One region of the Novosphingobium sp. FG137 genome, then DNA from elsewhere that is predicted to be linked to it. Evidence: predicted binding sites of a transcription regulator. Region 1 holds the regulator's gene; each other region holds the start of a gene.
The links. Region 1 encodes LexA, which represses DNA repair genes until DNA is damaged. Its sites were predicted from a motif close to GTTCCNCNCTTGTTCT; they were not measured.
Positions count from the first base shown of each region.

Region 2: ACODS2_RS15760 (PA0069 family radical SAM protein) is a predicted target of LexA. The motif match lies at 1,688-1,703, and genes of this name have one in related genera.
Region 3: uvrA (excinuclease ABC subunit UvrA) is a predicted target of LexA. The motif match lies at 1,799-1,814, and genes of this name have one in related genera.

Region 1 is NZ_JBMDKN010000005.1:435,057-438,327, reverse strand. It holds gene ACODS2_RS16645 (ComEC/Rec2 family competence protein) at 1-937, shown strand, start outside; gene lexA (transcriptional repressor LexA) at 931-1,623, opposite strand; gene ACODS2_RS16635 (molybdopterin molybdotransferase MoeA) at 1,702-2,913, opposite strand; gene moaC (cyclic pyranopterin monophosphate synthase MoaC) at 2,910-3,271, opposite strand, start outside.
Region 2 is NZ_JBMDKN010000005.1:236,950-240,220, forward strand. It holds gene ACODS2_RS15745 (lytic transglycosylase domain-containing protein) at 1-306, shown strand, start outside; gene moaB (molybdenum cofactor biosynthesis protein B) at 296-823, shown strand; gene ACODS2_RS15755 (methyltransferase domain-containing protein) at 867-1,562, opposite strand; gene ACODS2_RS15760 (PA0069 family radical SAM protein) at 1,708-2,790, shown strand; gene ACODS2_RS15765 (hypothetical protein) at 2,787-3,089, opposite strand; gene ACODS2_RS15770 (YbjQ family protein) at 3,094-3,271, opposite strand, start outside.
Region 3 is NZ_JBMDKN010000001.1:1,091,425-1,094,695, reverse strand. It holds gene uvrA (excinuclease ABC subunit UvrA) at 1-1,787, opposite strand, end outside; gene ACODS2_RS05005 (ABC transporter ATP-binding protein) at 2,101-2,841, opposite strand; gene ACODS2_RS05000 (FecCD family ABC transporter permease) at 2,838-3,271, opposite strand, start outside.

The DNA of each region.
Region 1 (3,271 bases):
GATGACGGGGCTGGTGATCGAGCTGTCGCTGATGCCGATCAGCCTGTTCCACTTCCACCGCGCCGGCCTCTACGGCGCGGCGGCCAACGTGATCGCGATCCCGCTCACGACAGTGCTCACGATGCCGCTCATCGCACTGGCATTGGCGCTCGACCTTGTCGGGCTGGGCGCGCCGGCGTGGTGGGCGGTGGGCAAGTCGCTCGAACTGCTGCTGTGGCTCGCGCATCTGGTGGCGGGCCAGCCGGGTGCGGTGACGATGATGCCGGGGATGAGCGGCGCAACATTCGCGCTGTTCGTCGGCGGGTTGCTGTGGATCGCGTTGTGGAGCGGGCGAGTGCGTCTCTGGGGCTTCGTGCCGATCGCGCTGGGGGTGCTGGCGCTGATGTTGACGCGCACGCCGGATGTGCTGGTTTCAGGTGATGGGCACCATGTGGGGATCACTGGTGAGGGGCCGGACCTGCTTGTGCTGCGCGCGGTGCGTGAGGAGAGCTATACCCGCACGGCGCTGCTGGAAAACGCGGGAATGACGGGCGACGCGGTGGCGCTGGAGGACTGGAAGGGCGCGCGGTGCAACCCGGATTTCTGTGCTGTCTCGCTGGTGCGGGGTGGACGGCGGTTTGATCTGCTGATGGCGCGGGGCAAGGACCTGGTGGCGATCCCGGTGCTCGCGGCGGCCTGCGCGCGGGCCGATATCGTGGTGGCGGATCGCCGCCTGCCAAGCGCCTGCAAGCCGCGGCTGCTGAAGGCTGATCGGGCGCTGCTGGGCCAGACGGGCGGGCTGGCCATCGATCTCGTATCGGGCCGGGTGCGCACGGTCGCTGAAACCCAAGGCGATCACGGCTGGTTCCACCGTCTTCCCCCTTGGCAGCCAAGGGGGAAGGGGAAAGGTCCGGCCCCGGTTGCTACCGGAGGGCCGGACCCTGCGTCCACTCAGTGATAGCGGCGGAGGAGCCCCGCAAGCTTGCCCTGAACCTGCACTTCGTGTGGCTGGTAGAACTGCGGATCATAGGCCGCATTGGCGGGATCGAGGCGGACCATGCCGCGTTCGCGCCGCAGGTACTTGAGCGTTGCCTCTTCCCCCCGCACCAGCGCGACGACAATCTCGCCATCGCGCGCGGTATCGGTGCGGCGCACGAGCGCATAGTCGCCATCAAGGATACCGGCTTCGACCATGGAGTCGCCCGAAACTTCGAGCGCATAGTGCTCACCCGAGCCGAGCAGTGCGGCAGGAACGGGGAGCATCGACGTGCCTTCCATCGCCTCGATCGGGACGCCTGCGGCGATGCGGCCGTGCAGCGGGATCTCGATCACATCGTTGGCGGGTTCGCGCGCGGGGGCAGGGCTGCGCAGCGGGGCGAGCGCGGCGGTCGTGCTCGCCGTGGCGCGCTGCGCGGGCTTGGCGCCGCCCGCATCGCTTTCGCGGATCACTTCGAGGGCGCGGGCGCGGTTGGGCAGGCGGCGGATGAAGCCGCGTTCTTCCAACGCCGAGATAAGCCGGTGTACGCCCGACTTCGACTTGAGATCGAGCGCTTCCTTCATTTCCTCGAACGAGGGGGAGATGCCGGTTGCCTCAAGGCGGGTCTGAATAAAGGTCAGCAGTTCATGCTGCTTGCGCGTGAGCATCCGTGCGCACTCCCATCTAGTGAACGAATGCGGAACGAATAAGCAACGAAAAAGAGGTCGTCAAGCAATTCCGTGCATTTACAGCAGGTATACAGGAACAAACTGACCTGCAGGTGTTTCGGGTTCGTTCGCCGGGCGCACAACGAGGGCGTTGGCGCGGGCAAGCGATGACAGCGCGCCGGAATCCTGCAGTCCGTCGAGCGAGACTTCGCCCGCGTCCCACACGGCGCGCAGGAATTCCATGCGGCTGCCGCCTGCGGGCATGGCTTCCTTGAGCGCGGCGGGGATGGGGCGCGGCATTGCATCGGCAGCCCCCAGCGCGGCGCGGATGACAGGGAGGAGGAAGAGGAAACCGGTGACGAAGGCCGCGGCGGGGTTGCCCGGCAGGCCGAGGATGACCTGCGTCCCGCGCGTCGCGATCAGCAGCGGTTTGCCGGGCTTGATCGCGACGCGCCAGAAGGCAAGCTCTGCGCCGAGTTCGGCAAGCGCGGGGCGGACGAGATCGTGATCGCCGACCGAAGCGCCGCCGCTGGTTACGATGACGTCCGCATCGCGCGCGGCGTCGAACGCGGCTTTCAGCGCCTCGAGCCGGTCTGGTACCGGGCCGATCCGGGTGATCCGCACAGCGGGCTGGGTGGCAAGCGCGGCGAGCATGGCGCTGTTGCTGGCCGGAAGCTGGTGGTCGGCAAGCTCGGCGCCGGGTGCGGCAAGTTCGTCGCCGCCATCGATCACCGCGAGATGGAGTTGGCGGCGCACGGGCAAGTGGGCGTGGCCTGCGGTGAGCGCCAATGCGATCTGCGCGGCGCCGATCTTCGTGCCGGGGGCCATCAGCACATCACCGGTGCGGAAATCCATGCCGACGGGGCGGATATGGCGGGAAGGCGGCTCGGGCGGCGTGCCGGTGAGGGTGAGCGTATCGCCCTCGCGCGATGCATCTTCCTGGATGAGCACCATGTCCGCGCCGGCGGGGACAAGCGCGCCGGTGCTGATGAGCGCGGCCTCGCTCGGGCCGACAGTGCCCGCGAAGGGCCGGCCAGCGGCACTTTCGCCGATCACGCGCCAGGGACCGGGGAGATCGGCGGCGCGCAGGGCGTAGCCGTCCATCGCGGAAACATCGGCAGCGGGCTGCGTGCGCAGCGCTGCGAGCGGCTCGGCAAGATGGAAGCCGAGGCAATCGGCGGTGGCGCGGTGCTCGATAGGGAGCGCGGGGGCGAGGGCCATCAGGCGGCGCTGCGCTTCCTCAAGCGCAAGGGGCGGGTTGGGGCGAGCCGGTGCCTGCGGTTGGCTCACGGCGCGCGCCAATCGCCGGATTTGCCGCCGCGCTTTTCGATCAGGCGCACACCGTCGATCACCATGCCCTTGTCGATGGCTTTCGCCATGTCGTAGACGGTGAGGAGCGCGACCGAGACGGCGGTGAGGGCTTCCATCTCGACCCCGGTGCGGCCGGTGAGCGAGGCGGTGGCGCGGGCCTCGACGCCGTCCTCCACGAAAGCAAATTCGACGCTGACGGCATCGAGCGCCAGCGGGTGGCACAGCGGGATCAGCTCGGCCGTGCGCTTGGCCGCCATGATCCCGGCGATGCGGGCGACGGCGAGGACATCGCCCTTGGGCGTGGTGCCATCACGCAGCGCGGCGAGCGTGGCTGCAT
Region 2 (3,271 bases), 200 kb from region 1:
AAGGATTCGGGCGCGACCGGCGGCCTGCTGCCCAAGGTGATCGCGGCCTACAACGCCGGACCGATGCCGATCGCGCGCTGGAACAGCGAGATCCGCGACAATGGCGATCCATTGCTGTGGATGGAATCGATCCCCTATTGGGAAACGCGCGGTTACGTATCGATCGTGATTCGCAATTACTGGATGTACGAGCGCCAGGCCGGTGGCCCTTCGGAAAGCCGCATCGGACTTGCACAGGGCATGTGGCCGAAGTTTCCGGGCCTGACCGGCGCGGAAAGCGTGAGGATGGCTTCGCGTGGCAATTGACCCTTCGCGCACCTTCAAACCGATCAACATCGCGGTCCTGACCGTTTCGGACACGCGAGGGCCGGAGGACGATACCTCCGGCGATATCCTCGCCGAACGGGTAAGGGGCGCAGGCCACCATCTCGTCGCGCGGGCGATCGAGAAGGACGATGCCGGCCGCATCGCGAGCCGGCTCAACAACTGGATCGATGATCGCAGCGTGGATGCGGTGGTGATCACCGGCGGCACCGGCCTGACCGGCCGCGATGTTACGCCGGAAGCTCTCGACCGCGTGAAGACCCGCGATATTCCGGGCTTTGGCGAGCTGTTTCGCTGGCTCAGCTTCAAGACTATCGGCACCAGTACCATCCAGTCGCGCGCCTGCGCGGTGGTGGCGCGGGGCACATATATCTTCGCGCTCCCCGGTTCCAACGGGGCGGTGAAGGACGGCTGGGACGGTATCCTTGCCGAGCAGCTCGACAGCCGCAACCGGCCCTGCAACTTCGTCGAGCTCATGCCCCGCCTGCTCGAGAAGTAGGTTCACTCCATAAAGGAATGTTGCGAGCCCTCGCAGCAAAACGTCACGTCCGGCGCAGCACCATGACCGTGTTGGCATGCATCGGCAGCGGTCCGTAGACCATGCGGATTGCGCGGTCGCATCCGCTGCGCACAACATCTTGCGCCTTGCGTGCGATGCGGCCGGGGAGGCCACCGGCATACGGCCGGAATGGCCGCCCGGCATAGACCACCTCGAGCGCGAGGCCCTGCGCCATCTGTTCGACAATCGGGGCCGACAGCACTGAAACGTGCGTCTGGTCGCCATGCTGGATTGGCAGCGAAAGCGGGCTCTGCCCGTTCGGGAACCGGGCGAACAGCAATCCGCCCGGCTCCAGCAGGCGCGCGGCGGCGGCGAGCAGTTCGCTGCTCTGAGCGCGCGTCAGGTGTTCCATCACATCGATTGCGGCGATCACCCGAAGGCGGCCCGGGAGGACGTCCTTCCACGCGGTGAAGTCCAGCGGAAGGAGCCCCACGCCGGCAGCCACGGCCTTTTCCCGCGCGGCGGCCTGGACTTCCGATCCGAAGACCCGCGCACCCTGAGCCGCTGCCCAGCCGAGGAAATTGCCATTGCCAAAGCCGACTTCGGCCACCAGCGCGCCCGCCGCCACCGAACCGCCTAGATAGTGCGCGAAGAACTGTGCATCGGTCGGCGATGGCTGCATGAACGGTGCGTCATCCCAGCCCTTGAGCGCCTGATAGTGAAGATAACCGTCTTCCATTGCATGCTCCGTCCACGTGCGCGCAGAATGATGCCGGCTGGACCCGTTGCCACAACCTCAGTCGGCCCCGAAATGGAGCTAGAGCGGCAGCGCGGGCGCTTGAAAACTGCTGGAAATCGCCAATTGTTCTATATATGTTCCGTTCATGGGCAGATCCGATTTCATTGTTCGCGGGCGCGGGGCGCAATCGGCACGGGTTCCCACGCGCTTCGGATTGAACACGCGGGAGGCTGACGGCGACTGGCTCGATGCCGCGGCCAGCGTCGATGGACCGGGCCCCAAGCTACGCACGACGGTGACCGAGGAGTTTCCCAAGACGGCAATCGCCTGGAACACTTCGCCCGACATCCCATTCGATCGCTCGCTCAATCCCTATCGCGGGTGTGAACATGGCTGCGTCTATTGCTATGCGCGGCCGACACATGCCTGGCACGATCTCTCGCCGGGCCTCGATTTCGAGACGAAGCTGTTTGCCAAGCCTTCCGCGCCCGATCTGCTGCGCAAGGCCTTCGCGGCGCGCGGATACCGCCCTGCCCCGCTGGCGCTCGGCACGAATACCGATCCCTACCAGCCAATCGAAGCGCGCTACCGCATCACCCGGCGCGTGCTGGAGCTGTGCCTAGAAACCGGGCATCCGGTGACCGTCACCACCAAATCAGCGCGGGTCCTCGATGATCTCGATCTGCTGACTGCGCTGGCGCAGCGCGGCCTCACCGCAGTTTCGATTTCGGTCACCAGCCTCGACCCAAAGCTCTCAGGCATTCTGGAACCGCGCGCTTCGGCCCCGGCAAAGCGCCTCGCCGCGCTCGAAGCGCTGGCGAAGGCTGGCGTGCATGCCAATGTCTCCGTCTCCCCGATCATTCCGGCGATAACGGACAGCTTTATCGAGGAGATCCTTGCCGAAGCGGGTGCGCGCGGGGTCCAGTCGGCGAGTTGGATCATGCTGCGCTTGCCGCACGAAGTAGCGCCGCTGTTTCGCGAGTGGCTCGACCTGCATTTTCCGGACCGTGCCGCCAAGGTCATGGGAATTGTGCAATCGGTGCGCGAGGGCAAGGACAACGATGCGCGCTTCTTCAGCCGGATGAAGCCGACGGGCGTCTGGGCCGATCTGGTGCGGGGCCGCTTCCGGCTGGGGATGAAGCGCGCCGGTATCCCGCAGGCCAAGCCAGTGCTCGATTGCAGCCAGTTCCGCGCCCCCAGCCGCGACGGACAGCTGGACCTGTTCTAATCCGGTCGCTCGCCCGTGGGGAGATAGCGCCGCTCACCGGAGATAGGATCGTACCAGACTTCGAGAATCTGGCCGGACTGGTGATCAATCTCGCGCTCGGCCGTCAGCTGCCAGGTGCCGCGCGAGCGGCGTCTACGCTCGAGGTAACCCGCGTCGAACACGGTGCCGACCGCGATCAGCGCTGCAAGCACGAACAGCGGGAAACCGCCGCCATCCTTGCCGGCCGCCTGCATCAACACGCCGCCGATCGCGGCAAGCCCGGCAAGAACCAGCGCGACGATGCGGCCACTCGGCGTCACGCCATCACCCTTGGGGCTTCAGCTTGACCGCCGTGCCATAGGCGACGACTTCGTTCATCGTCTGACCGATGGAGCCTGAATCGAAGCGCATCATCACGACAGCGTCCGCGCCCATCAGCGCCGCGTTCATCACAAGGCGGTCGATGGCATGGCGGCGCGTGTCTTCCACCAGCGCCGAGTAT
Region 3 (3,271 bases), on a different contig from region 1:
ATCGCGTCTTCATCATGCTCGACGACGATGACGGTGTTGCCGAGATCGCGGAGCCTTTTCAGGGTGATGAGCAGGCGGTCGTTGTCGCGCTGGTGGAGGCCGATGGAGGGCTCGTCTAGCACATAGAGGACGCCGGAGAGGCCGGAGCCGATCTGGCTGGCGAGGCGGATGCGCTGGCTTTCGCCGCCGGAGAGGGTGCCGGAGGTGCGATCGAGGTTGAGGTAATCGAGGCCGACGTTGTTGAGGAAGCCGAGGCGCTCGTTGATTTCCTTGAGGATGGCCTTGGCGATCTGGCTCTGCTGCGAGGTGAGTTGGGCATCGAGCGCGCCGAACCATTCCACCGCGGCGGCGACGGAGAGGTGGGTGATCGACGAGATGTCGGCCATGGCGACCTTGACGCTCAGCGCCTCGGGCTTGAGGCGGGCGCCGTGGCAGGTCTCGCAGGGCTGCGCGGTCTGGAACTTGGAGAGCTCCTCGCGCATCCAGGCGCTTTCGGTTTGCAGCATGCGGCGGTTGAGGTTGCCGATAACGCCTTCGAAGGCCTTCTGGACGGTGTAGCTCTTCTTGCCGTCGATGAAGGTGAGCGGGACGGCCTTGCCGGCGGTGCCATAGAGGATGACGATGCGGACTTCGGGGGCGAGCTTTTCCCACGGCGTTTCGAGGCTGAAGCCGAAGTGGCCGGCGAGGCTGGCGAGGACCTGCATGTAATAGGGCGACGGCGGGTTGGACTTGGCCCAGGGGACGACGGCGCCCTGCTTGAGGCTAAGCGCTTCGTTCGGGACGACGAGCTGGGGATCGAACAGGAGCTTTTCGCCGAGGCCATCACACGCGGGGCAGGCGCCCTGGGGGGCGTTGAACGAGAAGAGGCGCGGTTCGATGGATTCGATGGTGAAGCCGCTGACCGGGCAGGCGAACTTTTCCGAAAAGACGATGCGATTGGCGGGGAGGCCAGTTTTCTTCATGCCCTTGGCGTTGCGCTTGGCCGAGGGGCCTTCGACAGGCTCAGGCTGAGCGGGGGTGGGAGCAGCCCCTTCCCCACCAATCGCCTCGACCGTTGTATCCGCCAGATCGAGGTAAACCGTGCCATCCGCCAGCTTGAGCGCCTGCTCGAAGCTGTCTGCCAGACGGGTGCGGAAGCCTTCGTCGGCTTGCTTGACCGCGATGCGATCGACCACGACTTCGATATCGTGCTTCAGCTTCTTGTCGAGCGCAGGGGCGTCTTCGATGGCCATGAGGGTGCCGTCGATCCGCACGCGGGTGTAGCCGGCGCGCTGCCATTCGGCGAGTTCCTTGCGGTATTCCCCCTTGCGGCCGCGCACGACGGGGGCGAGCAGATAGGCGCGCGTGCCCTCCGGCAGGGCGAGCACGCGGTCTACCATCTGGGTGACCGTCTGCGCCGCGATGGGCAGGCCCGTGGCGGGCGAATAGGGAATGCCGACGCGCGCCCAGAGGAGGCGCATGTAGTCGTAGATCTCCGTCACCGTGGCAACGGTGGAGCGCGGGTTGCGGCTGGTGGTCTTCTGCTCGATCGAGATCGCAGGGGAGAGCCCGTCGATATGTTCGACATCGGGCTTCTGCATCATTTCGAGGAACTGGCGCGCATAGGCCGAGAGGCTCTCGACATAGCGGCGCTGGCCTTCGGCGTAAATCGTATCGAACGCGAGGCTCGATTTGCCCGAGCCGGAAAGGCCGGTGATGACGATCAGGCTATCGCGCGGGAGATCGACGTCGATCCCCTTGAGATTGTGCTCACGCGCGCCGCGGATTGAGATGGTGCTGAGGGACATGGGGGCAGTCTGTTCCAGATTTGTTCGATTCCGGCAAGGGGCGCGCGGGTGTTTTGCGACACGTGGGTGGCGGGGCGCGTGATAGCAAGGTGGCGCGGGGGGCAAGGCCCTTCGAATGGTGGCGACTGAGCGGACGATGTGCGGGTGGAGACGTCGTTACCCCTCCGTCAGCGCTATGCGCTGACACCTCCCCATTTGTGCTTCGCAAAAATGGGGAGGATCCAGGGGATCATTGGCCCATTTGTGCTTCGCAAAAATGGGGAGGATCCAGGGGATCATTGGCCCATTTGCACTTCGTGAAAATGGGGAGGATCTAAAGGGACAAAGCGCGGGCGCCTTGGGGGCCGGTCCACTGCGCGCGGACGTTCCAGACGTGTTCGATCACTTCCTCGGAGAGGGCGACCGCTGGCGGCCCATCGGCGGCGAGGCGGCCGTTTTGGAGGACGATGACGCGGTCGGCGTAGTTCATCGCGTGGGCGAGGCTGTGGACGACGAGGACGACCCCTGCCCCGGCATCGGCGAGCCCCCGGAAGTGCGCGAGGAGCGTGGCGGCGTGGGCGAGATCGAGACTGGCGAGGGGTTCGTCGGCGAGGATCCAGCGGGGCTGGCCGGCGAGGACGCGGGCGAGGAGGACGCGGGCTCGTTCGCCGCCGGAGAGGGTGTGGATGCCGCGGGGCGCGAGGTGCGCGGCATCGAGCGCGGTGAGTGCGGCTCGGGCGGCGGCCTCATCCTCGGCGCGCGCGGTGCGGTGCGGCAGGCGGCCGAGGCGGACGAGTGCTTCGACGGTGAGGTTCCACGCGGGCTCGGCATGCTGGGGCAGATAGCCGATCTCCTGCGCGCGGCGGCGCGGCGGGAGGGTGGCGAGCGGGGTTTCGCCGAGGGTGACGGGGCCTGCCTCCAGCCCTGCTAGCGCACGCAGCAGGGTGGTCTTGCCCGCGCCGTTGGGGCCGCAGATGGCGGTGAGTTCGCCGGGGCGAACGGCGGTGGTCAGGCTGGTGAGGCGGCCGGGGATGGTGAGGTTTTCGGCTGTGAGGTTTCGGGGGGCAAGGTTCATGCGAGTTCGCTCCTCAGGCGCAGGAGCAGGTGCAGGAAGAACGGCGCGCCCAGGAGGCTGAGCGCGATGCCGATGCGCAGTTCGCCGCCCGCGAGGGGGAGCAGGCGGCAGAGACAATCGGCGATGAGCAGGAGCAGCGCCCCGCCCAGCGCGCTGGGGAGGAGCAGGCTGGAGGGGCGCTGATCGGTATAGGGGCGCAGGATGTGGGGCACGACGAGGCCGACAAAGCCGATGATCCCGGCGGCGGCGACCCCGGCGCCCACGACGAGGCCGGTGCCGAGAACCACGAGCCAGAGCAGGCGGGTGGGATTCACGCCCAAGGAGCGGGCGGTTTCCTCACCCAGCGTGAGCGCGTCGAGCGCAGGGGCGGCGCGGGAAAGAAGGATCAGGCCGAGCGCGGTGGGCGGCGCGGCGAGCAGGACATCGTGCC